DNA from 3 places in the Microbulbifer agarilyticus genome. Region 2 is predicted to be linked to each of the others. Evidence: predicted binding sites of a transcription regulator. Region 2 holds the regulator's gene; each other region holds the start of a gene.
What was found. Region 2 encodes LexA, which represses DNA repair genes until DNA is damaged. Its sites were predicted from a motif close to ACTGTNTNTANANACAGT; they were not measured.
Positions count from the first base shown of each region.

Region 1 (7,234 bases), 1.0 Mb from region 2:
TGGTGTCTTCGCCGCTAGCTTGCCTTCCCAGTGCCGTTGCCGGGGCAGATCAGACTCTTGCGGTTTTCCCTGATCGTCCGACCGATCATATCCACGCTGAGGTGGAATATCTGCAGGCAGGCAGTGCCATTGGTGACGGTGGCAAGCGTGCCGCAAACAGCTGTAACAACAATTTTGTTACCCTGCGTTTCGAGCCCGGTACTGTCGACGGCGATGTGCGCGTGCAGATTTTGTGCTGGAACATCACCGGCTGCGACGCACAGCAGGCGCCTTCGGTGGATTGGGAAATGCAGGATTTGGTGTTGCGCAAACGATCGGTGGTAAATTCGGAGACAGTTCCACCGATCGCTCCCAAAGACTCTGCAACACAGACCGAAGAAATGAGTGAGCCCTGTTAGTAAAACGGGCGTATAAGGTGAGCGCCGATAGCAGAGCGTGGCGAGAACGGAAAATAAGAAAATGAATGTGCAGAAATCCTTTTTAATGCTATTGGGGCCCTTGTTCGCCGGAGCCTTCTATTTTGCGCTGTCTGCGGCGGGTATGGCGTATCTGCCCGCGGTAACCGCGGCCATTACTCTGTTGACCGTCATCTGGTGGGTGACGGAGGCCATGCCGATTCCGGCAACATCGCTGGTGCCATTTGTGCTCTTACCCCTGTTTGGGGTGTTGGATCACAAGGGCGTGGCCGCTTCGCTGGGCAGCCATGTGATCCTGTTGCTGATGGGGGCGTTTATCCTCTCCAAAGCGCTGGAGAGAAGCGGTGCTCACGAACGGCTGGCACTGTATATGCTGCGTGTAGTCGGTCTTACCAGTGGGCGGCGACTGGTGCTGGGATTCATGCTGGCGGCGGGCCTGTTGAGCATGTGGATTTCCAACACCGCCACCACCTTGATGATGCTGCCTATTGCCCTCGCGATTGCCTCCCGCACCGACAATCACCGGCTCACGGTCGCTCTGATTCTGGGTATTGCCTACGCGGCGAGTCTCGGCGGTGTGGGCAGCCCATTGGGTACACCGCCCAACGTGATCTTTATGGGTATTTACGAGGAAGTGACCGGCCGGGAGTTCAGTTTTGCCCGCTGGATGAAGATCGGATTGCCAGTGGTGTTGATCACTCTGCCGCTGATGGCACTGTGGCTCACCCGCGGGATTCATCTGCACAAGTCCCTCGAGGCGCCCAGTGTTGGCCCGTGGCGTCCGGAAGAGGCGCGCACCCTGGCGGTGTTCGGGGTGGCTATCTTGTTTTGGGTAACCCGCAATGAGCCATTTGGTGGCTGGAGTGATCTGCTGGGTGTTCCCGGCGCTGGCGATAGCACCGTTGCGCTGGCGGCGGTGGTGTTGATGTTCCTGATTCCAAACGGCAAGGGCGGGCGATTGCTGGACTGGCAAACTGCCGAGAGTATTCCCTGGGGCATGTTGCTGCTGTTTGCCGGGGGTATCGCCATCGCCAAAGGCTTCTCGGCTTCGGGCTTGAGCGACATGATGGGGCAGGGCCTGAACTTCCTCACCGCCATGCCGCTGTGGTTGATGATGATTCTGCTCTGTCTGTCGGTCACCTTCCTCACCGAGATTACCAGCAATACGGCTACTGCCACGCTGTTGATGCCGATCCTCGCGGTAGTCGCTACCAGTGCCGGGTTTGATCCCATGGTGCTGATGATTCCCGCAGCCATGTGTGCCAGCTGTGCCTTTATGCTGCCGGTGGCGACGGCCCCCAATGCCATCGCCTACGGCACCGGCAAACTGCGTATTCAGGAGATGGTCCGTGAGGGGGCCGTACTCAGTGTGCTGGCGTCGCTGATCATCGCCGGCGTCTGCTGGGTGATGTTGGTTTAGATTTAATCCGAAATAATTGATGGCAACTGAAGGATAGGGAGTTAAAAAAACCTTAAACCTTCAGTTTTGCCAGAGAATACATTGTGAGGTGTCGTTGGGTACCAATTCCTTGATTCATCTGCGGGAATTCGGTTTCCTAGGCCACTTGGTTACCTAATCGCATAGTCACTTGCATAGTTACTCGCATAGTTACTTGAGCAGTTACTCGCTTAATTATTCATTCACCAGCCGAAGGAATCTCATACGTGAAAAAAATAACCATCTTGGCGGCCGCTGGCGTATTGGCAGCTTGCTCGGGAGAGTCCCAGGACGTGGCGAAAGAGGCTGAAACAACCCAGCCTGTTGCCGCAGTGGCGTTGGCCTATCCGGAAACCCGTATGGGCGAAGTGGTAGACAGCTATTTTGACACCGAAGTGGCTGACCCTTACCGCTGGTTGGAAGACGACCGCAGTGCCGAGACCGAGGCCTGGGTGAAAGAACAGAACGCGGTAACCTTTGGCTATCTGGATCAGATCCCTTACCGGGATACCCTAAAGCAGCGCCTAGAAGCCCTGTGGAACTACGAAAAAGTGGGCTCGCCGTTCAAGGAAGGCGATTACACTTATTTCTATCGCAACGATGGTTTGCAGAACCAGTATGTAGTGTGGCGCAAGAAGGGCGACGGCGAAGCGGAAATTTTCCTCGACCCGAATACCTTCAGTGAAGATGGCACCACCTCCCTGGCGACCCTGAAATTTTCCAAAGATGGCAGTATCGCCGCTTACTCTGTATCTGAAGGCGGCAGTGACTGGCGCAAAATCTTCATTATTGATGCCGAGACCAAGGAAATCCTTGAGCAGCCGCTGGTCGACGTGAAGTTCTCCGGTATTTCCTGGAAAGGGAATGAAGGTTTTTACTATTCCAGCTACGACAAGCCCGATGGCAGTGAGCTGTCGGCAAAAACCGATCAGCACAAACTGTACTACCACAAGCTGGGCCAGCCTCAATCAGAAGATACACTGGTATTCGGCGGCACCGAGGAAGAAAAACGTCGCTACGTCTCCGGTGTAGTGACCGAAGATGATGGCTTCCTGGTAATTTCCGGAGCGACCTCCACTTCCGGCAACGACCTGTTTATTCGCGACCTCACCAAAGCGGATGCTCCGCTGGTACCCGTGCTCACCGATTTCGATTCCGACACTTATGTAATCGACAATCAGGGCAGCAAGCTGTTCCTGGTGACCAACCGCGAAGCCCCGAACAAGAAAGTAGTCACCGTGGACGCCGCCAACCCGGCGCCTGCAAATTGGCAGGACTTTATCGGTGAAACCGAAAATGTACTGACGGCCTCCACCGGCGGTGGCTATTTCTTCGCCGAGTACATGGTCGATGCGCTGTCCAAAATCTACCAGTACGACTACGACGGTGAACAAGTCCGTGAAATCGCCCTGCCGGGGCCGGGTAGTGCCTCCTCCCTGGGCGGCAAGCGTGAAGACGCCACCCTGTACTACTCCTTCACCAACTACAAAACACCTTCCACGATTTTCGCGTTTGACGTAGCCGAAGGTGAATCTGCCGTATACCGGGAGTCCGGTGCCCAGTTTGACCCATCTGCCTATGAGTCCAAGCAGGTGTTCTACACCTCCAAAGACGGCACCCGTGTGCCCATGCTGATTACCCACAAGAAAGGCCTGGAGCTGAACGGTAAAAACCCGACCATCCTGTACGGCTATGGCGGTTTCAATATCAGCCTGACGCCATCGTTCAGTATTACCAATGCAGTATGGATGGAGCTTGGTGGTGTCTACGCAGTGCCCAATCTGCGCGGTGGTGGTGAGTACGGCAAGCGCTGGCACGACGCCGGTACTAAGCTGCAGAAGCAGAATGTATTCGATGACTTTATCGCCGCCGGTGAATTCCTGATCGATCAGGGTTACACCTCCAGCGATTATCTGGCGATTCGCGGTGGCTCCAACGGCGGCCTGCTGGTGGGTGCGGTAATGACTCAGCGTCCCGAGCTGGTTCAGGTGGCACTGCCTGCCGTGGGCGTAATGGATATGCTGCGTTACCACACCTTTACTGCCGGCGCCGGTTGGGCCTACGACTACGGTACCGCGGAAGAGAGTGCAGAAATGTTCCAGTACCTGAAAGGGTATTCCCCGGTACATAACGTACAGCAGGGCACCGAGTATCCAGCGACCCTGGTGACCACTGCCGATCACGATGACCGTGTTGTGCCGGCGCACTCCTTCAAGTTCGCCGCCGAGCTGCAGAGCAAGCAGGCAGGCGCTGCGCCGACCCTGATCCGTATCGAAACCAACGCTGGCCATGGCGCCGGTACCCCGGTCTCGAAGATCATCGAGCAGTACGCGGACATCTTCGGCTTTACCCTGTTCAATATGGGTGTCTCCGAGCTTCCGGAGAGCTGATCGCCGGACTGCTTGTCATCGTTTCGGCATCTATGACAGGTAGTATTTGGCAAATAGCATAGTGAGCCGGGCAGAGTGGCGTGACCGAATGGTCTCTAGCTAGCCACTCTGGCCCGGGTTATTATCTGGAGCCATCAGATTTATGCCGAGATTTATCCCTGTGCCCAAGGCAAACCACCGACCACCCCCCCTTCATATCGAGCTCAATGCCCGTCCGGCGGTATTGCCGTTGTACTTCCGCGCCCTGACTGCGCGTAAAAAGCGTACTACCCAGGCACACAATTCCTCCGTTCTGGCCAGCGTTAGCCTGCGTGAGCAGCGGGTGGATCGCGAGCGCGTACGCGCCTACTGCGATGTATGTGGCTTTGCCGCGGGGACTGATCTGCCGGCCACTTACCCGTTTGTGCTGGCCATGCCTCTGCACTTAAAGCTGCTTGTCTCTGATGCCTTTACCTTCCCGGTCCTCGGCATGGTGCATCTACGCAACCAGATTACCCAGCACCGCCCGATCCAGGTTGAGGAGTCCATGGATATCCACTGTGATTTGCTGGCACCGGTGCCGGTAAAGCGCGGTTATGAGTTTGCCCTGGTGACCCGGGTTAAGGTGGGGGATGAGCTGGTATGGGAGTGCGAGAGCGCCATGCTGGTGCGAGGTAAGCACGCCGACAAGGACGCCCCGAAGCACGCGAATCTGGCGCCATTCCCTCAGGATATGCCCGATATGGCAGGGGCTTCGAGCATCCCCTGGTCCATTTCCGAGGCAGCAGGGCGCAGTTATGCCAAAGTCTCTGGCGATTGGAACCCCATTCATCTGTTCGCCTCATCGGCGCGCCTGTTCGGATTCTCCAGCGCGATCGTGCACGGTATGTGGACGAAGGCCGCATGTCTCGCTGCCCTGGAATCTAAAACGGGTGAACGGGGTTTGCCGGCTGCCTTCCGCATGAGTGTAGAGTTCAAGCGCCCGGTGTTACTGCCTGCGTCCGCACAATTCCTCTACACTCGAGGCGACGGCGGCACCGGTTTCCGGGTCCAGGATCAGAGTGGCAAGACCTTGTATCTCAACGGGCAGTTGCAACCGCTATAGTCGCTATTACTTCGGGGAGATGTATCTGAGCCCCAATTTGCATTCAATTTGTTCAGAGCGTTTGGAAAAGGATATCTGGTGAAAGACCGCGCAGCGCAGCAACTATCCCTGGCCAAAAACCTGGCAATCGAACTGGGAGCGGAGTTGACCCGCCTGGAGTGGAAGGTGACCACCGCTGAATCCTGTACCGGCGGCGCCATTGCCGCGGCAATTACGTCTGTTGCAGGTTCGTCGGGGTGGTTTGATGGTGCACTGGTGTCATACGCCGACCGTATCAAGCGCGGGTTTTTGGGAGTCGATCAGCGCGCGCTGGACACCGATGGCGCCGTCAGTGAAACGGTTGTACGGCAGATGGCTGTGGGGGTGCTGAATCGCCTGGATGCCAATGTTTCTGTGGCGGTCAGTGGTATTGCCGGACCGGACGGGGGCAGCGAAGAAAAGCCCGTTGGTACCGTGTGGATCGCCTGGGCCCATGGCGAGGGGCAGGAGCCTCTGGAAGTAAAGGCCCTGTGCATGCAGTTTGGCGGCAGTCGCGCAGAAGTCCAGGCGCAGACCGTGGTAACGGCACTGGAGGGGCTGCTGGCGATCACGAAAAGCCATACCGACTGACCAGAGTTGGCACCAGTGTCTCGTTGTTTCCGCACAAAATTTAGCCGCTTCGAAACGAATACCGATCATTCCCGATTACTGGTTGCTTATACAGTAATTTTTCTCTAAGCTCCTCCCCCAATAGCAGTATCAATTGCAGTATTTCTCACCAATTTTCAGGTACACATGGGAAGGGTCATGGATTCCAATAAAGACAAGGCTTTACAGGCGGCGCTGTCTCAGATCGAGCGTCAGTTCGGCAAAGGCACCGTTATGCGCATGGGAGACAAGGAGCGCGAGCGTATCCCTGCAATCTCCACCGGTTCCCTGGGACTGGACGTAGCCTTGGGCATTGGCGGCCTGCCACGTGGACGTATTGTCGAGATCTACGGCCCGGAATCTTCCGGTAAAACCACCCTGACCCTGCAGGTGATCGCGGAAGCGCAGCGCAATGGCGGTACCTGTGCATTCGTCGATGCGGAACACGCGCTGGACCCGATTTACGCGGAAAAGCTCGGCGTAAACGTAGACGAGTTGATCGTATCCCAGCCGGACACCGGTGAGCAGGCGCTGGAAGTGGCCGACATGCTGGTGCGCTCTGGCGCGGTAGACGTATTGATTGTCGACTCCGTAGCGGCACTGACACCGCGTGCGGAAATCGAAGGCGAAATGGGTGATTCTCACGTTGGCCTGCAAGCCCGCCTGATGTCCCAGGCCCTGCGTAAACTCACCGGTAACATCAAAAACACCAACACCCTGTGTGTGTTTATCAACCAGATTCGTATGAAGATCGGTGTGATGTTCGGTTCCCCGGAAACCACCACCGGTGGTAACGCACTCAAGTTCTACTCCTCTGTACGCCTGGATATCCGTCGTATCGGTGCCGTAAAAGAGGGCGACGAAGTGGTTGGTAACGAGACCCGCGTTAAGGTCGTAAAGAACAAGGTTGCGCCGCCTTTCAAGCAGACCGAGTTCCAAATCATGTACGGCCAGGGTATTAACCTGATTGGTGAAATTATCGACTACGGCGTGAAGCTGGGACTGGTGGATAAAGCCGGTGCCTGGTACAGCTACAAGGGCGATAAGATTGGCCAGGGTAAGGCCAATGCGGTGAAGTTCCTCAAGGAAAACGTGGATATCCGCAATGAAATTGAAGGCCTGCTGCGTTCCCAGCTGCTCGGCGATATAACGCCGGTTGCTGAAGACGCTGAGGAAGTATCAGAGGGCTGATTTTAGTCCCTGTATTATTTACTTCAGTGTTTTCCACTCCCGACCCCGCTCAGGCGCTTTTCACCGCAGCGCTTGAGCTGCTATCCCG
Region 1 is NZ_CP019650.1:2,914,418-2,921,651, reverse strand. It holds gene Mag101_RS12160 (hypothetical protein) at 1-398, shown strand, start outside; gene Mag101_RS12155 (SLC13 family permease) at 460-1,836, shown strand; gene Mag101_RS12150 (prolyl oligopeptidase family serine peptidase) at 2,082-4,244, shown strand; gene Mag101_RS12145 (MaoC family dehydratase) at 4,387-5,328, shown strand; gene Mag101_RS12140 (CinA family protein) at 5,407-5,937, shown strand; gene recA (recombinase RecA) at 6,115-7,146, shown strand; gene Mag101_RS12130 (regulatory protein RecX) at 7,173-7,234, shown strand, end outside.
Region 1: the regulator LexA is predicted to act here: its motif matches at 6,015-6,032, upstream of recA (recombinase RecA).

Region 2 (7,234 bases):
CCTTGCACCCTGGTTCCAGGCTAACGCACCCGAGCTCGCGCGCTTCAGTTTTACCAGTCAATTTTTCTGGCTGATCATCATCGCCACAACCCTTGGCGTGGCCATGGCGTTTTCACCGGCGAAAAAACTGGAAGGTGCCGGCGCTTCCAAGATCGGTACGATCTTTATCTACTTCCTGGTTGCCACTATCGGCACCCACATGGACATTACTGCACTCAGCGAGAGCCCGGAGCTGTTCCTGCTCGGCTTGATCTGGATGGCCGTACACGCGGGCCTGTTGCTCCTGGTCGCCAAGTTGATCAAGGCACCGCTCTTCTTCATGGCCGTCGGTAGCCAGGCGAATGTCGGCGGAGCGGCCTCTGCACCGGTGGTCGCGGCGGCTTTCCACCCCTCGCTCGCTCCGGTTGGCGTTTTGCTCGCGGTGATGGGGTACGCCCTTGGCACTTACGCAGCCTGGTTCTGCGGCCAATTGCTGCGCGTCGTAGGCGCCGGATAAACGAAGGCTCAGGAAATTGCGCAGGCGCCGGGAGGCGCCAACCAGGCGCTAATACGTATTGAGAGAAGGCAGTGTAAGCTGCCCCGCACTCTGGAGAGTTAAAAATCTAGAAACTGAAAAATCTAGAGACACAAAAAAAGCCCAAAGGGAAATGCCTATCAAGCACTACCCTGCGGGCTTTTTTCTTTCTGCGCTACCGGAATTAATTCCGGCAGTCGCCTTCAGATGGTTGGCGAATTACTCGCAGAGAACCACGTCTTCTGCCAACAGGCCTTTGTCGCCCTGTTGCATCTCGAACTCGACCGCCTGACCTTCATTCAAGGTCTTGTAGCCGTCGCCGCGGATGCTGCGGTAATGAACAAAAATATCCTCGGAACCTTCCGAGCTGGTGATAAAACCATAACCCCGGGCGTTATTAAACCACTTCACAGTACCCGTAACGCGATCACTCATTAAGCCAACCTCTTTTATTGTTATTGCGCTCACCCAGGTTGCGGGCGATTCGCCTACCCCAATTTGGGTGCCCTATCCTCCGTGAGGGCGGACACTTTCTCGAAGCACCTGTTCAATGTATCGAACAGGTCCTTACCGATTCTTAGATAAAACTGCGCCACTGTCTAGGTTTGCACGTGAAATTAATGTTACTTCTCACCAACAATGCGCAATAAATCACCAAATTAGCCCAAAAGGTCCCAAATACCTTGGTATCTTGTGCTCAAGCCGGGGGGCAACTTGAAATTAAGCTCGCGTCACTAAGCTGACTATTGCGCAATTTAAGCGGTCCCGCTTACGCACCGACCGGACCGCGTGCTCCAGCAGAGCGGTCTGCAATCGCCAGTTCAGGCAACTCGGATATATGCAAAGTGGATGTGGGGAATGCACAAGACGCGCCCTGCGCCTCAATAATTTTGAGGATTTTCAGCAGTACATCCTGTTTGATCTCATGGTAACGAACCCACTCGGTGGTCTTGGTAAAAGTGTAAATAAAGAAATCCAGCGAAGACGGCGCGAACGAATTGAAGTTGACGATGAGCGTTTGGTTGGTATCGATTTCCGGGTGCTGCTCCAGCATGCGGCGCACCTCACCCACCACAGTCTCCATCAGGTGCGCGTCTTCATAGCGAATGCCGATGGTTTCATAAATGCGGCGATTCAACATGCGCGACGGGTTTTCAACCGATATCTGGGTAAAGGTACCGTTGGGGATATACAACGGACGCTTATCGAAGGTGCGAATTCTGGTCAGACGCCAACCAATATCCTCTACCGTCCCCTCGATCTCCTGGTCTGGCGAACGCACCCAGTCCCCTACTTTGAACGGGCGATCCAGATAAATCATTAACCCACCAAAGAAATTTGCCAGGAGATCCTTCGCCGCAAAACCAATTGCGAGGCCGCCAATACCGCCCATCGCCAGCACACCACTCACGCTATACCCAAGGCGCTGCATAATCACCAGGGCAGCGGTGATCATGATGGAAGCTCGCACCAGTTTGCCAATAGCGCGCACCGTGGTGGCATCGATCGGCTTACGCATATAGCGTGGGTCCGCCAGATTCCGCTCCACTTCTTTGGCAAAGCGCAAACCAAACCAGGTGATAACCACCACAAATCCGACTGCCCGGGGCTTATCCGCGAGCCAGGTAAGGAGCTCTGAGCCCGTGGTGGCAGCGGTGCGAGAAGCAGCAAAGGACAACCCCAACAACCAGATCAAAATCGACGCCGGTGGATTCATGGAGTTTGCCAGCGCATCGTCCCACGGGTTTACCGTGCGCTCTGCCCGCGCCTGGAGCTGAAGAATAAAGCGCCCCACCAACCAGGAGGCCAGCGCGGTAAACAGAACGATGAAAAAGATTTCGGCAATCCAGAAGCGGTCGTCCCCGACCAGGGAGCGCAAGAACGCTTTAGCTGACTCCACAAACTACTCCATAAGCTGCAGACGAATGAATTAGGGGATTATTGTGCGTATTTACATCCAGGATGCCAGCCATTCGCGTGTTTTTTGCCAACGGTCGCTCTTTTCCAGTGCATCCCAACTGTTTATCTTGGGCTGGCCTCGCATACGGGAGAGGCGTTCGCTCGACGCAGGGTCAATAGAGTGGCCTTGCAGCGCATCCAGGACCTCGATAGCACCCTGACGGTTATTACAGACGATTCCCATATCGCAGCCCGCGGAAAGTGCCGCGTGAATTCGCTCCCGATAACCACCTGCTGCGCCGGCGCCCTCCATGGTCAGATCATCACTAAAGATGACCCCATCAAACTTGAGGCGCTTGCGTAAAATCTCTTGCAGCCAGTAGCGTGAAAAGCCCACGGAGTTTTCATCGACTTTGGCAAAGCGGATATGCGCCGGCATGACGGCTTCCAATTCGCCAGCGGCAATACATTCTGCAAACGGCACCCCGTCCGCTGCAAGCACAGTCTCGAGATCGCGCTCATCAACCGGCAGTTCTTCGTGGCTGTCTTCCAGCACCTGGCCATGGCCGGGAAAATGCTTGCCCGTAGTTGCCATTCCGGCTTCGTGCATGCCGGCAATAAACGGTCGAGCCTTGTGGCACAGCGTCAGTGGATCCTGCGCGAAACTGCGATCACCGACAATGCGACAAAAATCGTCGTCCGCATCGAGCACCGGTGCGAAGCTGAAGTCCACGCCCACCGCGAGCAGTTCGGCCGCCAGCAGCCAGCCGACATCCTGCAATTGCTGCGTATTCGCTTGCGCACTGAGCGCCTGCATTGAGGGAATACGCGTGAAGAAGTCCCGGAAGCGCTGCACCCTGCCCCCTTCCTGATCCACTGCCAGCAGAATTTCAGGGCGCACTGCACGGATCTCTGCAATGAGGCTTTCCAGTTGCGGGCGGTTCTCATAATTGCGCGCAAAAAATATTAGCCCGCCAACATGTGGATGCCGCAGCAGCTCGCGATCCTCCTCGGTAAGCGTAAGGCCATCCACATCGATCATTACCGGGCCAATCTGAGCAGACATCGGCATACACTCCACAATTTAACTTCGATCACGTAATAGACGATCAAACCCTAGCGATTAATGGGCCACCGTTTCCCGGCCAATTATTCACCTTCGGTCGGTACGGGCGCGGTCAACATGGCCACTGCGGCCGGCGCCAGCCGGGCAAGTGTCTCTTCCAGGCTGCTTTCAGCGCCGAAATCCTCTCTCAGGATAGCTTCGATCGCGTCAAAGCTCGAAAGGGAAAATACCGTGGCCCCGAGCATGAAATAGAGGCGCCAGTAAAAGGTCACCGGATCTACGTGGGGCAAGGCGGTGGCCAGCGAGCCCGCGAAACGGCGGTAAGAGTCGCCGTAGCGGGAAACGATAAAGCGGCGCAAATGGCCCTGGGACTGGGTGTACGCCAGCCCTAGCAGGCGCATAAACCGCTTGGGGTCACGCCCCTGACTGGCCAAGCCGGCCAAAGCAACCCGGTATAGACTCTGCAGCAGGTCATCCAGCTGCAATGAACCCTCATCTGTAGTCAGGCGGGCGAGTTCTGCATCCAAAGACGTCGTAAAAGGTGTAAGAAATCGCTCGAATACGGCCTGAATCAGTTCTTTTTTCGAACCAAAATGATAATTCACCGCCGCCAGATTGACTCCTGCGGTACTGGTGATGGTGCGCAAAGAGGTCTCGGTAAACCCGCGCTCGGCAAACAGCACTTCCGCAGCATCCAATATCCGCTGAACAGTATCCAACTGACTCATACCAATCTCACAACAATTCAAACCGACAATTTAAACGTTTGTTTTAACCGCCAGACTAGCACATACCGGCAATGATGGAATACGCGCATGCACAATCGATCTAAACACGCGCCCCAGCAGCGCTGGTTCGAGTTACCAAGCGCACGCCCGCGACATTAGATTGGCCATGAACATTTGAAAAAATCGCGCAACTCGTCGCATCTGCCGAACCCCCGCAGAAACCGCGCCAGAGCTAGCGCCACGAGTGGGAAGGCCCGAGATAAAAACCCGGGCTACCCCCGACACAGGAGGGCCAAGTCATGGCGAGAATCGCCCCTGAAATTGGCAGCTGGTTTGAAAACTTCGACACAGGCGACCTGTTTGAGGTCGTTGCCGTTGACCACCCGTCACGCACCATCGAGATTCAATATCTCGACGGCAGCATCGATGAAATCGAATTTCAGAATTGGCCTTCCCTACCGGTAATAGGCGCTGCCGCACCGGAAGATGCAAACGCCAGTTACGGCACCTTTGCGGATGAAATGGGAGACGAGGAAGACGCCGGCTTCAAGAGCCCAATCTTTTCACCCGCCCAGAGCGCCATTGACCGACTGGAGGGAGACTCTTTTCCGGGCACGGACGAAGGTATTTAAAAAAGCTTCCAAATAATCAATCTTACGACGCAGGCAAGTTTCCCTTTGGGATTCAACTTGCCTGGGTACAGTTTGCGCGCGCCATAAATCTGTATATAATCACAGCACCTGTATAAAAATACAGATCAAAGGAAGGCGCAATGACAAATCTCACCGCACGCCAGGCTCAGGTTCTGGAACTGATCAAGAGCTATGTGGACGATACCGGTTACCCCCCTACCCGAGCCGAAATTGCTCAGGAACTTGGTTTTCGCTCTCCCAACGCAGCAGAAGAACACCTCAAGGCCCTGGCCCGCAAAGGCGCGATCGAAATGGTTGCCGGTGCCTCCCGCGGTATCCGCATTCCCGACCACCACACTGGCCTGCCCGTTGTCGGCCGTGTTGCCGCTGGCAACCCGATTCTCGCGGAAGAAAACATCGAAGAATACTGTGAGATCCCGGCGGAGTTTTTCCATCCGCCTGCAGACTATCTGCTGCGCGTACACGGAATGAGTATGAAAGACGCCGGTATTCTCGACGGCGACCTGTTGGCAGTGCAGCGCACCGACAACATCCGCAATGGGCAGATTGTTGTAGCGCGTATTGAAGATGAAGTGACGGTGAAGCGCTTCAAGCGTCGTGGCAACCAGGCCACGGTACAATTGCACCCAGAAAATGAAGAGTTCAACGTGATTGAAGTGGACATGCGCGACCGCAACTTTGCCATCGAAGGGTTGGCAGTCGGAGTGATTCGACAAAATCCGATCTGATCGCGCTACTCGCAATCGCTGGGCGAATTATTTCAGGCATAAAAAAACAGGGCATACGCCCTGTTTTTTTATGCCTGAAAGTCTTTTCAAACCTTCTTTTCACACCATCAGTGAATCGTGTGCTCAGTGATATCAACCACTTCTTCCTCGAAAGGCTCTGGCTCCATTTCACCGATATCCTGAACCGCTTCGATCCCCGCCTCCAGCATGGCTCGGGCGACCGCTACCTTGTGATCGCGCAAAAAATGCATACTCTCGTCGGAGAAACGAATACGCACCAGAGGCTCACCCTTGTGACCAGCGCGTCGTAGCGCCACATCACCATTGGACAGCTCAATGATCTCGTAAGTCTCTGTAGACATTCACTTCTCCGGTAACCGCGTGATTTGGCAGCCAGTGTACCACAGGGGGCATCCACTAATCAGCGTGCATCCACTAATAGATTTCTTTGGTGAATTAACGCCTGCATTGCCCCGGGGAACCGGAACCGTGACACGAGTAGCCCGGTTGCTACCACTCTTGACTCTGCGCTCGCTGACGCTGAATCAGCTCCACCAATGCCTGATACCAATGGCGAAGGTTGTCTGCGGTCATAGCGGCGTCCTGAGGGCCTGCAGAGGGGTTATCCAGCTGCCGCACCGGGATCATGGTTTCTACACCAGAGGCAGTGGCGTTCGACGCCCCTGACGATCCTGCAGGAGCGGAAGTCGACAATTGCCAGTGCCCGGCCCATGCGCGGCAGAGCCCACTCAGCCAACTCTCCGGGTCCTCTGACAAGTTCACCAGCTCCGTCACATCACCGCTGAACTTGCCGCGCTGGGATACCAGCGCCGCAAGCGCCTGCGCGCTTTCCGGCTCAGAACCAGCGGCAAAACCGAGCTGCAACTGATGCCCCTGCTCCGCAAGGAATGCCCGGTAAGCACGCCACAGCTGCGTTAAAGCCGCCTCCAAAAGTGCAGAGTCCAGCAATGACTGCCCGCTGGCAACCTGTTGGGACTCGCCCAGCAACAGCTGGGCCTTGCGCAGCGTAGATGCCACCGTTCCGGTGTAGGGATTGCTCAAAACTTCCGTTCCCTTCCTGTTGAGGCCTTTTTAGGCCTACCACTTACTTCGCTGGCGTTTTCTTTGCTGCCGCTTTCTTGGCAGGTGCTTTTTTAGCCGCAGTCTTCTTCGCGGCGGCCTTCTTGGCTGGCGCCTTCTTCGCGGCGGCCTTTTTCTTCGCTGGTGCTTTTTTGGCCGGTTCTTCTACCTGCCATTTGCCGTCGCGATAGAACGCCTTCCAGCCAGTCGCCTTGCCCTCTTCTTCGGTCTGTACGTACTGTTCCTGAGTCTTGCGACTGAAACGCACCACTGTATCGCGGCCTTCATTGTCTTCCGCCGGGGCAGAGAACAGGAAGTTGTACTTTGGATCGATCTCATCTTTGTGCGGCAGTAATTCCTTGATCCGCGGAGCACGGGTTTCGCGGTTTTTCGGGAATTGGCTGGCAGCCAAAAACAGGCCAGACGCGCCGTCGCGCAAAATGTAGGTATCTTCCACTTTCTCGCAGGCAAGCTCAGGCATAGGCACCGGATCCATCTTGGGAGGTGCCGGCTGACCGTTCTTGAGCAGCTTGCGCGTGTTCTTACAATTCTCGTTGGTACAACCG
Region 2 is NZ_CP019650.1:1,891,721-1,898,954, reverse strand. It holds gene Mag101_RS07700 (DUF819 domain-containing protein) at 1-496, shown strand, start outside; gene Mag101_RS07695 (cold-shock protein) at 734-949, opposite strand; gene Mag101_RS07690 (mechanosensitive ion channel family protein) at 1,284-2,414, opposite strand; gene nagZ (beta-N-acetylhexosaminidase) at 2,466-3,479, opposite strand; gene Mag101_RS07680 (TetR/AcrR family transcriptional regulator) at 3,563-4,207, opposite strand; gene Mag101_RS07675 (DUF6763 family protein) at 4,507-4,839, shown strand; gene lexA (transcriptional repressor LexA) at 4,980-5,588, shown strand; gene Mag101_RS07665 (hypothetical protein) at 5,696-5,950, opposite strand; gene Mag101_RS07660 (DUF6586 family protein) at 6,099-6,650, opposite strand; gene topA (type I DNA topoisomerase) at 6,694-7,234, opposite strand, start outside.

Region 3 (7,234 bases), 1.7 Mb from region 2:
CGAAGAGCGTGTTGGCTCCGGTACCGCGATCTGGCAAAACCGTGAGCGCCTGGCCAAGGGTGAGTTGGATTACGCGGGCTTTATGGATGCATCCGCAGAATCCGTACCCAGTGTTGGCCACTGCAACACCATGGGCACCGCGCTTTCCATGAATTCCCTGGCGGAAGTACTGGGTATGTCTCTGCCCGGTTGTGCAGCCATTCCCGCACCCTATAAAGAGCGTTCACAGATGGGCTACCACACCGGTCGCCGCATCGTAGAGATGGCATTCGAGGACCTGAAACCGTCAGACATTCTCACCCGTCAGTCGTTTATCAATGCGGTGGTCGCGTGCAGTGCGCTCGGCGGTTCTACCAATGCACTGGTGCACTTGCTGGCGCTGGCGCGCACTCTCAAGGGTGTGGAGCTGAGCATGGACGACTGGCAGCAGTATGGCGAAGATATTCCATTGCTGGTGAACTGTATGCCCGCCGGTAAATACCTTGGCGAGGAGTTCTACCGCGCCGGTGGTGTACCGGCACTGCTCCAACAGTTAATTGCCGATGACCTGATTGATGGCAGCCAGAATACCGTCACCGGCCAGTCCATCGCACACAACTGTGAAGGCTTCCAGGTTCGCAACCGCGATGTGATTTTCCCCACCGAAAAACCACTGATGGAAAAAGCCGGTTTCGCGATTATGCGCGGCAACTTCTTCGACTCCGGATTAATGAAGAAATCGGTGATCACCGACGCTTTTCGCGAGAAATACCTGTCGCACCCGGATCACCCCCAGTGCTTTACCGCACGCGCCATCGTATTCGACGGCCCGGAAGACTACCGAGCCCGCATCGATGACCCCACCCTGGATATCGACGAGCAGTGCATACTCGCAATCCGAAACGTCGGCCCGATCGGCTACCCGGGTTCCGCCGAAGTGGTCAATATGTTGCCGCCCAAGCGATTGGTTAAGCAGGGCATCACCTGCCTGCCGACACTGGGTGATGGCCGCCAGAGTGGCACCTCCGGCAGCCCGTCTATTTTGCATATTGCACCGGAAGCAGCCGCTGGCGGCGGCATCGCACTGCTGAAAACCGGCGACCGGATTCGTGTAGATATCGCCAACCACCGGGTGGATGTACTGGTCTCGGACGCGGAGCTGGCGGAGCGCCGGAATGCACTGCAGGTGCAGCCACTGGTGAACCAAACCCCGTGGCAGGAAATCTATCGCAATTCGGTCAGCCAACTGGATACGGGCGCAGTGCTGGAAACCGAAGAGGAATACGTGCGGATTCTCGACGAGCATCCTGTAGGGCGCCACTCCCACTAGGCGTGGGCCGTAACGCAGGTGTGGGAAGTAACGCAGGCGACGCCATGCAGCGAAAGCCTATAACCGCAAAACTTAGCTGGGGATGTTGAGCACTACCTTGCCAATGGAATTGCCGCTGCGCAGGCACTCGATGGCATCGTGGGCTCGCGCAAAGTCGTATTCATGACCAACGTGGGGCGCGGGCAAATTCAGGTTCGCGCAGCCACTCAACAATTCATCAAACAATGCCTGTTCCTGCCATAACCAGATCAGGTTAAAGGCCAGCACGGATTTGTTGGTGCTGATCATATCCATCACATCGTAGCGCGGACGCTTCAGGTACAACCAGGCCGCTTTCAGCCAGTTGGGTTTATCACCCGGAGTAAACTCCGCCGCACCAAATACTACCAGACGCCCGGTCGGCGCAAGCGCCGCGAAACACTGCTGCTGGAGCTTGCCGCCAATCCCATCGAGAATGGCATGCAGTGGCTGCCCGCCCAGTTGCAGTTTTAACTGATCGGCAAAATGTTCGCCGCGGACAATCACATCAGAAAAACCCTGCGCGGCGAGAAAGTCACGTTTCTTTTCCGAACTCACAGTACCAATGGGAATGGCGCCCATTTGCTCAGCCATACGCATCGCTTGCAGGCCGACACCACCCGCCGCACTTTGAATCAACACCTGTTGCCCCGGCTTTACCGCCGCGAGATTGGTCAGCGCATAGTAAGCGGTAAGGCTCTGGGCGGGAAAGGCAGCACCCTCGGCAAAACTCCAGGCGTCGGGAATCTTGCGGCAATGCTGCACGGGTACGTCGATAACGGAGGCATAGCCACCAAAACGGGTACAACCGTACACACGGTCGCCCACCTTTAGATCCGTTGGCGTATCTGCGGCTACTTCACTCACCACCCCGGCAAATTCCAGCCCGGGAATAAAACTCCCTTCCGGTGTCGCGGAGTACAAACCGGTCAGTGCAAAAATATCCGCGAAATTAAGCCCGACGGATTTCACCGCCACGCGTACCTGGCCACTAGCAAGGGACGAAAGTGGCTCTTCTAGCAGCCGTAGATTACTGATCGCACCGGCCTTGTGTGTACGCCATACGTGCCGGGTTTGCTCCATTTTTAATTCCTTAGTTTTATTTTCCAGATCCTACGCGCAACCAGTGCCAAAGCGTCCCTGGATCGGCATATGAGAGTAACGATATTCCGGGGTCAAGTGCCAGTGAACCTTGCATGGCTCGCCGGTCGATGTGAAGTTTGTCCCACTTCCAGACATGCTGTATAACCATACAGGCCCCGGATGGCGCCCATACCCTTCAACCAAAATTGATTTCCCTAGTAAACTCCCATGGCCGAGCCTGTCGAACTGGCACCAGACTATTACCTAAGCAATTTCCACGCCCTTGTGGAATTTGTGGTAACGCGCTACGACGCGCTACTGTCTGACGAAGAGCGGAGTTTCCACCAGTGCTTCTGTGCACTCGATACCGACAGCCAGCGACTCTATGTACGCCTGCTGTCACGCAAGGGCGTGCCCTCTTCCTTTGGCGCACTCTTTCGGCAATCCAAACTGGCGTACCAGGAAATTAACAACCTGCCGCAAGCGGCGGAGACCCTGGTGACGACCGGCCTGTTCCTGCGCAACCCTGCACCGGACCTGACAGAAATTCTGCCGCTGTTCACCAAAACCGAACTGCTTGCCAGCAGTGCCGAACCGCTACCCAAGACACTCAAGCGCCCGGCACTGGAGCAGGCACTCCTCGCGCAGGACCACGACGCTCTTCGCGCGCGGCTCACCCTTGATGAACCTCTGCTCGCGGTACAGGCGGCGGCACACTTCGAAACCTTCAAGCTATTGTTCTTCGGTAACCTGAATCAGGACCTTACTGATTACGTACTGCGGGACCTTGGACTATTCCGCTACGAAAATTATCCGTTGGAGCAGTCGCAACTGCCATTTAAAAGCCGCTCCCAGGTCGAGCGCTACCTGCACTATTACGCGTGTCTTGCACAAGCCGAGCAGGTACTCAGCGAAGATGCGCAAGCCATCACCACCCTCGCCGCCGAACTGCCAGAAAATGCGCAAGGTGATACCACGCTGCAACGGCGACTGGATCGCCTGCGCCTGGCACTGGCGCGCCAACTGGAGCGACTGCAGGCATTGGAAGCGGCCAATACACTGTACCACCAATGCCAGCGCCCGCCGGCGCGCGAGCGCCGCGCCCGTATCGCCGCCACTCAAGGGGATACCGACGCAGCCCTGGCTGTCTGTGCACAGATACTCGGGCAGCCGGAGAATGCGCAGGAGCGCGAATTCGCTGCGAGCTTCGGCCACCGCACCGCCAAGAAAACCCCACACTGCGACAACTGGCCTGCACCAAAGCGTTATCGGGCACCGACGCATACTGTCACCCTCGTACAAACCGATGAGCGGGTGGAAGTCCGGGCTGCACAATATCTCGCTGACACCGCTGCCGGCAATCAATGCTTTTATGTGGAAAACACCCTGATCAACGGCGTATTGGGCCTGGCCATATGGGATATCGTGTTCGCGCCAATTCCCGGTGCTTTCTTCAATCCGTTTCAGGTTGCGCCGAGCGATTTTCGCAGCGCAGATTTTTATCCACAGCGGCAGGCGGCATTCACCCAGAGGCTGGGGGAACTGCAGGAAACCGGGCTCGGTAAATGGGTATGGCACCACTATCGCGAGAAGCGCGGCATCGCCAACCCGCTGGTGCACTGGGACGGACTTTCAGAGCCACTGCTGGAACTGGCACTGTCACAGATTCCCACCGGGCACTGGCTGGCACTGTTTCGCCGGCTGCTGAATGACATTGCCCATCACCGCAGCGGCTTTCCGGACCTGATTCTGTTCCCCACTGGCGGCGGCTATGAGTTGGTAGAAATCAAAGGGCCGGGAGACCGCCTGCAGCAGAACCAGCAGCGCTGGCTGGCTTATTTCGCCCAGCACCGGATACCGCACCAGGTATTGCATGTTGAGTGGGGCACTTTGTGACTGGCACCGCGAACGCGCCTCTAGACAGCGCTGAGTGCCGCTCCAAAACGGAAGATGTTCTGCGACTCTCGGTAGGGGAACTGGTGGAGTTTGCCTGTCGCAGTGGCGACCTGATTAGCGAGCACAGGCACGGCGGGCCTACAGCCGCGGAAGGCATCCGCGCGCACCAGCGCCTGCAACGCAAACGCCCGAAAGGCAGCGAGGCGGAATATCGCCTGCAGGTAGAACTGGAGCAGGACGGTCAGGCAGTGGCGCTCAATGGACGCGTTGACATACTGCACCCCCAGGTGGACCTGCATACCCCAGTCCAACTCGACGAGATCAAAACCACCTATGTACCACCGGAAGTGCTCGGGGAATCCGCACGCGCCCTGCACTGGGCACAGCTGAAAATCTACGGCTTCTGCTACGGTCTGCAGCACCAGTTCACGGCAGATACACCGGTGGCCCTGAAAATGCTCTGGCACAACCTCAAGGACAAGAAAACCTACCCCGAATCCCGCGAGTTCCGCTGGGGAGAACTTGAGGCCTTTACCCGCGAAGCGCTCACCACCTACATAGAATGGCATCGGCGCTGGCAGGCGCACCGGCATGCCGTGCGCGCGTCGGCTCGCGCACTGGCATTTCCTTTTCCAGACTACCGCGCCGGCCAGCGCGAACTGGCTGTGGCCGCCTACCGCTGCCTGCGCGACGGTGGCGAGCTGGTGGTGGAGGCACCCACCGGTATCGGCAAGACCATCAGCACGCTGTTCCCTGCCATCAAGGCGATGGGAGAGACCCCGCTCGATCAGCTGGTCTACCTGACTGCAAAAAATTCTGGCCGTCAGGTAGTGCGAGAAACGGCCACACGCTTACATGATCGTGGACTAACACTGTCGATGCTGGAGATTCAGGCGCGGGACAAAACCTGTGCGTGCAGCCTGGGCCTGTGCAGCCGCGACGACGCCGGCATTTGCCCACGCACCCGCGACTTCTTCGACCGCCTGCCGGAAGCCCGTATCAACCTCCTGGGCAAGCCGTTGCTGACCCCAGAAGTCATTGCCGAAGAAGCGGACCGCCTGCAGCTGTGTCCGTTCGAACTGTCACTGCAGATGCGCCCGTGGGTGGATTTGGTGGTATGCGATTTCAATTACGTGTTCGACCCGCTGGTACAAATACATCGATTGCGGGATACGAGCCGGCAACGCGCACTGTTAATCGATGAAGCCCACAATCTGGGAGATCGCGCCCGTGGCATGTTCAGCGCAATCCTCAAGCGCAGCGACAGCCGCCGCGCCGCAGCCGCCAGTAAAGGCTCCCACCCGAACCTGCACCGTGCTATCCAGTCGCTGGTCAGAGCACTGGACAAATGGGTAGAGGAGCAGCGCGGCAGTGCGGGATGTCCGGCAGAGAACACTGCCGAGATATCCACAGCGGCAAATTTTCCCACCGAGGAAGCAAACAATCGCGAGTTGTGGATAACTTCACTGGCGGACGGCACACCGCAAAAGATCAGTGCCGCGGTGCAAAAAGTGCTGCTGGTTGTGAACCAATTGTGGGAGCAAGGCCAGCTACCCCCAGAGGACATCAATGACTGGCTGCGGTCGCTGTTTCGCTATCAGGTAATCGAGCAGTTGGTGGCGGAACAGCATCGCTGTGTTACCCGCGCCCAAAGCGCCACCAACCCCGACAGTCGCTGGCGGGAGCAGGAAGTCGAATTACTTTGCCTGAATGCCGCCATGTATTTACAGCAGGCATACCAAGCCTTCCATGCTGTCATCGGGTTTTCCGCCACCCTCCGCCCACCCGGCTACATCTACCAGCAGCTCGGCTGGCAACAAGATGCGCCTTACCTCGCCCTGCCCTCACCATTTCGCAGCGAGCAGCTGGGACTTTTCCTGTGCCCATACGTGGATACCCGCTACCGTGCACGGGACCGTGCCGGCGAGCACCTGGTGGAGCTGATCGCGCGCACCTATCAAAGCCGCCCGGGTAACTACCTGGTGTTCTTCCCCTCCTATCGCTTCCTCCAGCAGGTGGCCGAGCGCTTTACCAGTACCTACCCGGAGGTCCCGCTGCTGCTACAGGAATCGGGCAGCTCCGACCAACAGCGCGCAGAATTCCTGCAGCAGTTTCAGTCGGGTAACCGCACTCTGGGGTTTGCCATCATGGGGGGGATCTTTGGCGAGGGGATCGACTATGTGGGCGAACAGCTGATCGGTACCATTGTGGTCGGCACCGGACTGCCGCAGGTCAATGAAGAGCAGGAACTGTTGCGAGCAACCTGGGAGCAGCAAGGGCAAAATGGCTTCGATATCGCCTATCGCTACCCCGGACTCACCCGGGTATTGCAAACCGCCGGGCGGGTAATACGCACAGAGAGCGACCGCGGCGTGGTGATTCTGGCAGACTACCGCTTCGCCGACCCATTTTATCGGGCCCTTTACCCACAACACTGGCAACCACACAGCTGCCGCAACGGTCAGGCGCTGTCCGACGCACTGGCAAGGTTCTGGAACGAATAATTTTCTGCACGCATGGTTTTAGATCGCAAGTTTTACCGACGCAGCCCGCATCTCAACCCACACCTCAGCCCCCAATCGGGTGCACAGGAAACTGTGGGCTTTAACGATGTGCGTAAACGCTTCGACTTCCGCTCCATCGCTATTGGGCGCTGGGTCACCGAGGCGGAAAAAACCCGCGCGGCGGGATTGTTTTACGGCGCGCTGGAAGACCTGATGACTATTCTGCAGGGGCCGGAATTGCTCATCTCCTTGCGCGGCACCCTCGCCTTCCAGTACGGTACCGGCGGCCGCCCGGGTATTTGTGCCCACTATGAACCCGGAACCCGTACCTTTGCCCTGGCAAAAAACGCCGGCCCCGGCTCCATTGCCCACGAGTGGTTCCACGCGCTGGACCACTACCTCGCCGGCAAAGCGTTTAGCGATG
Region 3 is NZ_CP019650.1:151,189-158,422, reverse strand. It holds gene Mag101_RS00635 (IlvD/Edd family dehydratase) at 1-1,309, shown strand, start outside; gene Mag101_RS00630 (zinc-binding dehydrogenase) at 1,382-2,410, opposite strand; gene Mag101_RS00625 (VRR-NUC domain-containing protein) at 2,639-4,306, shown strand; gene Mag101_RS00620 (ATP-dependent DNA helicase) at 4,303-6,810, shown strand; gene Mag101_RS00615 (CLCA_X family protein) at 6,823-7,234, shown strand, end outside.
Region 3: the regulator LexA is predicted to act here: its motif matches at 2,567-2,584, upstream of Mag101_RS00625 (VRR-NUC domain-containing protein).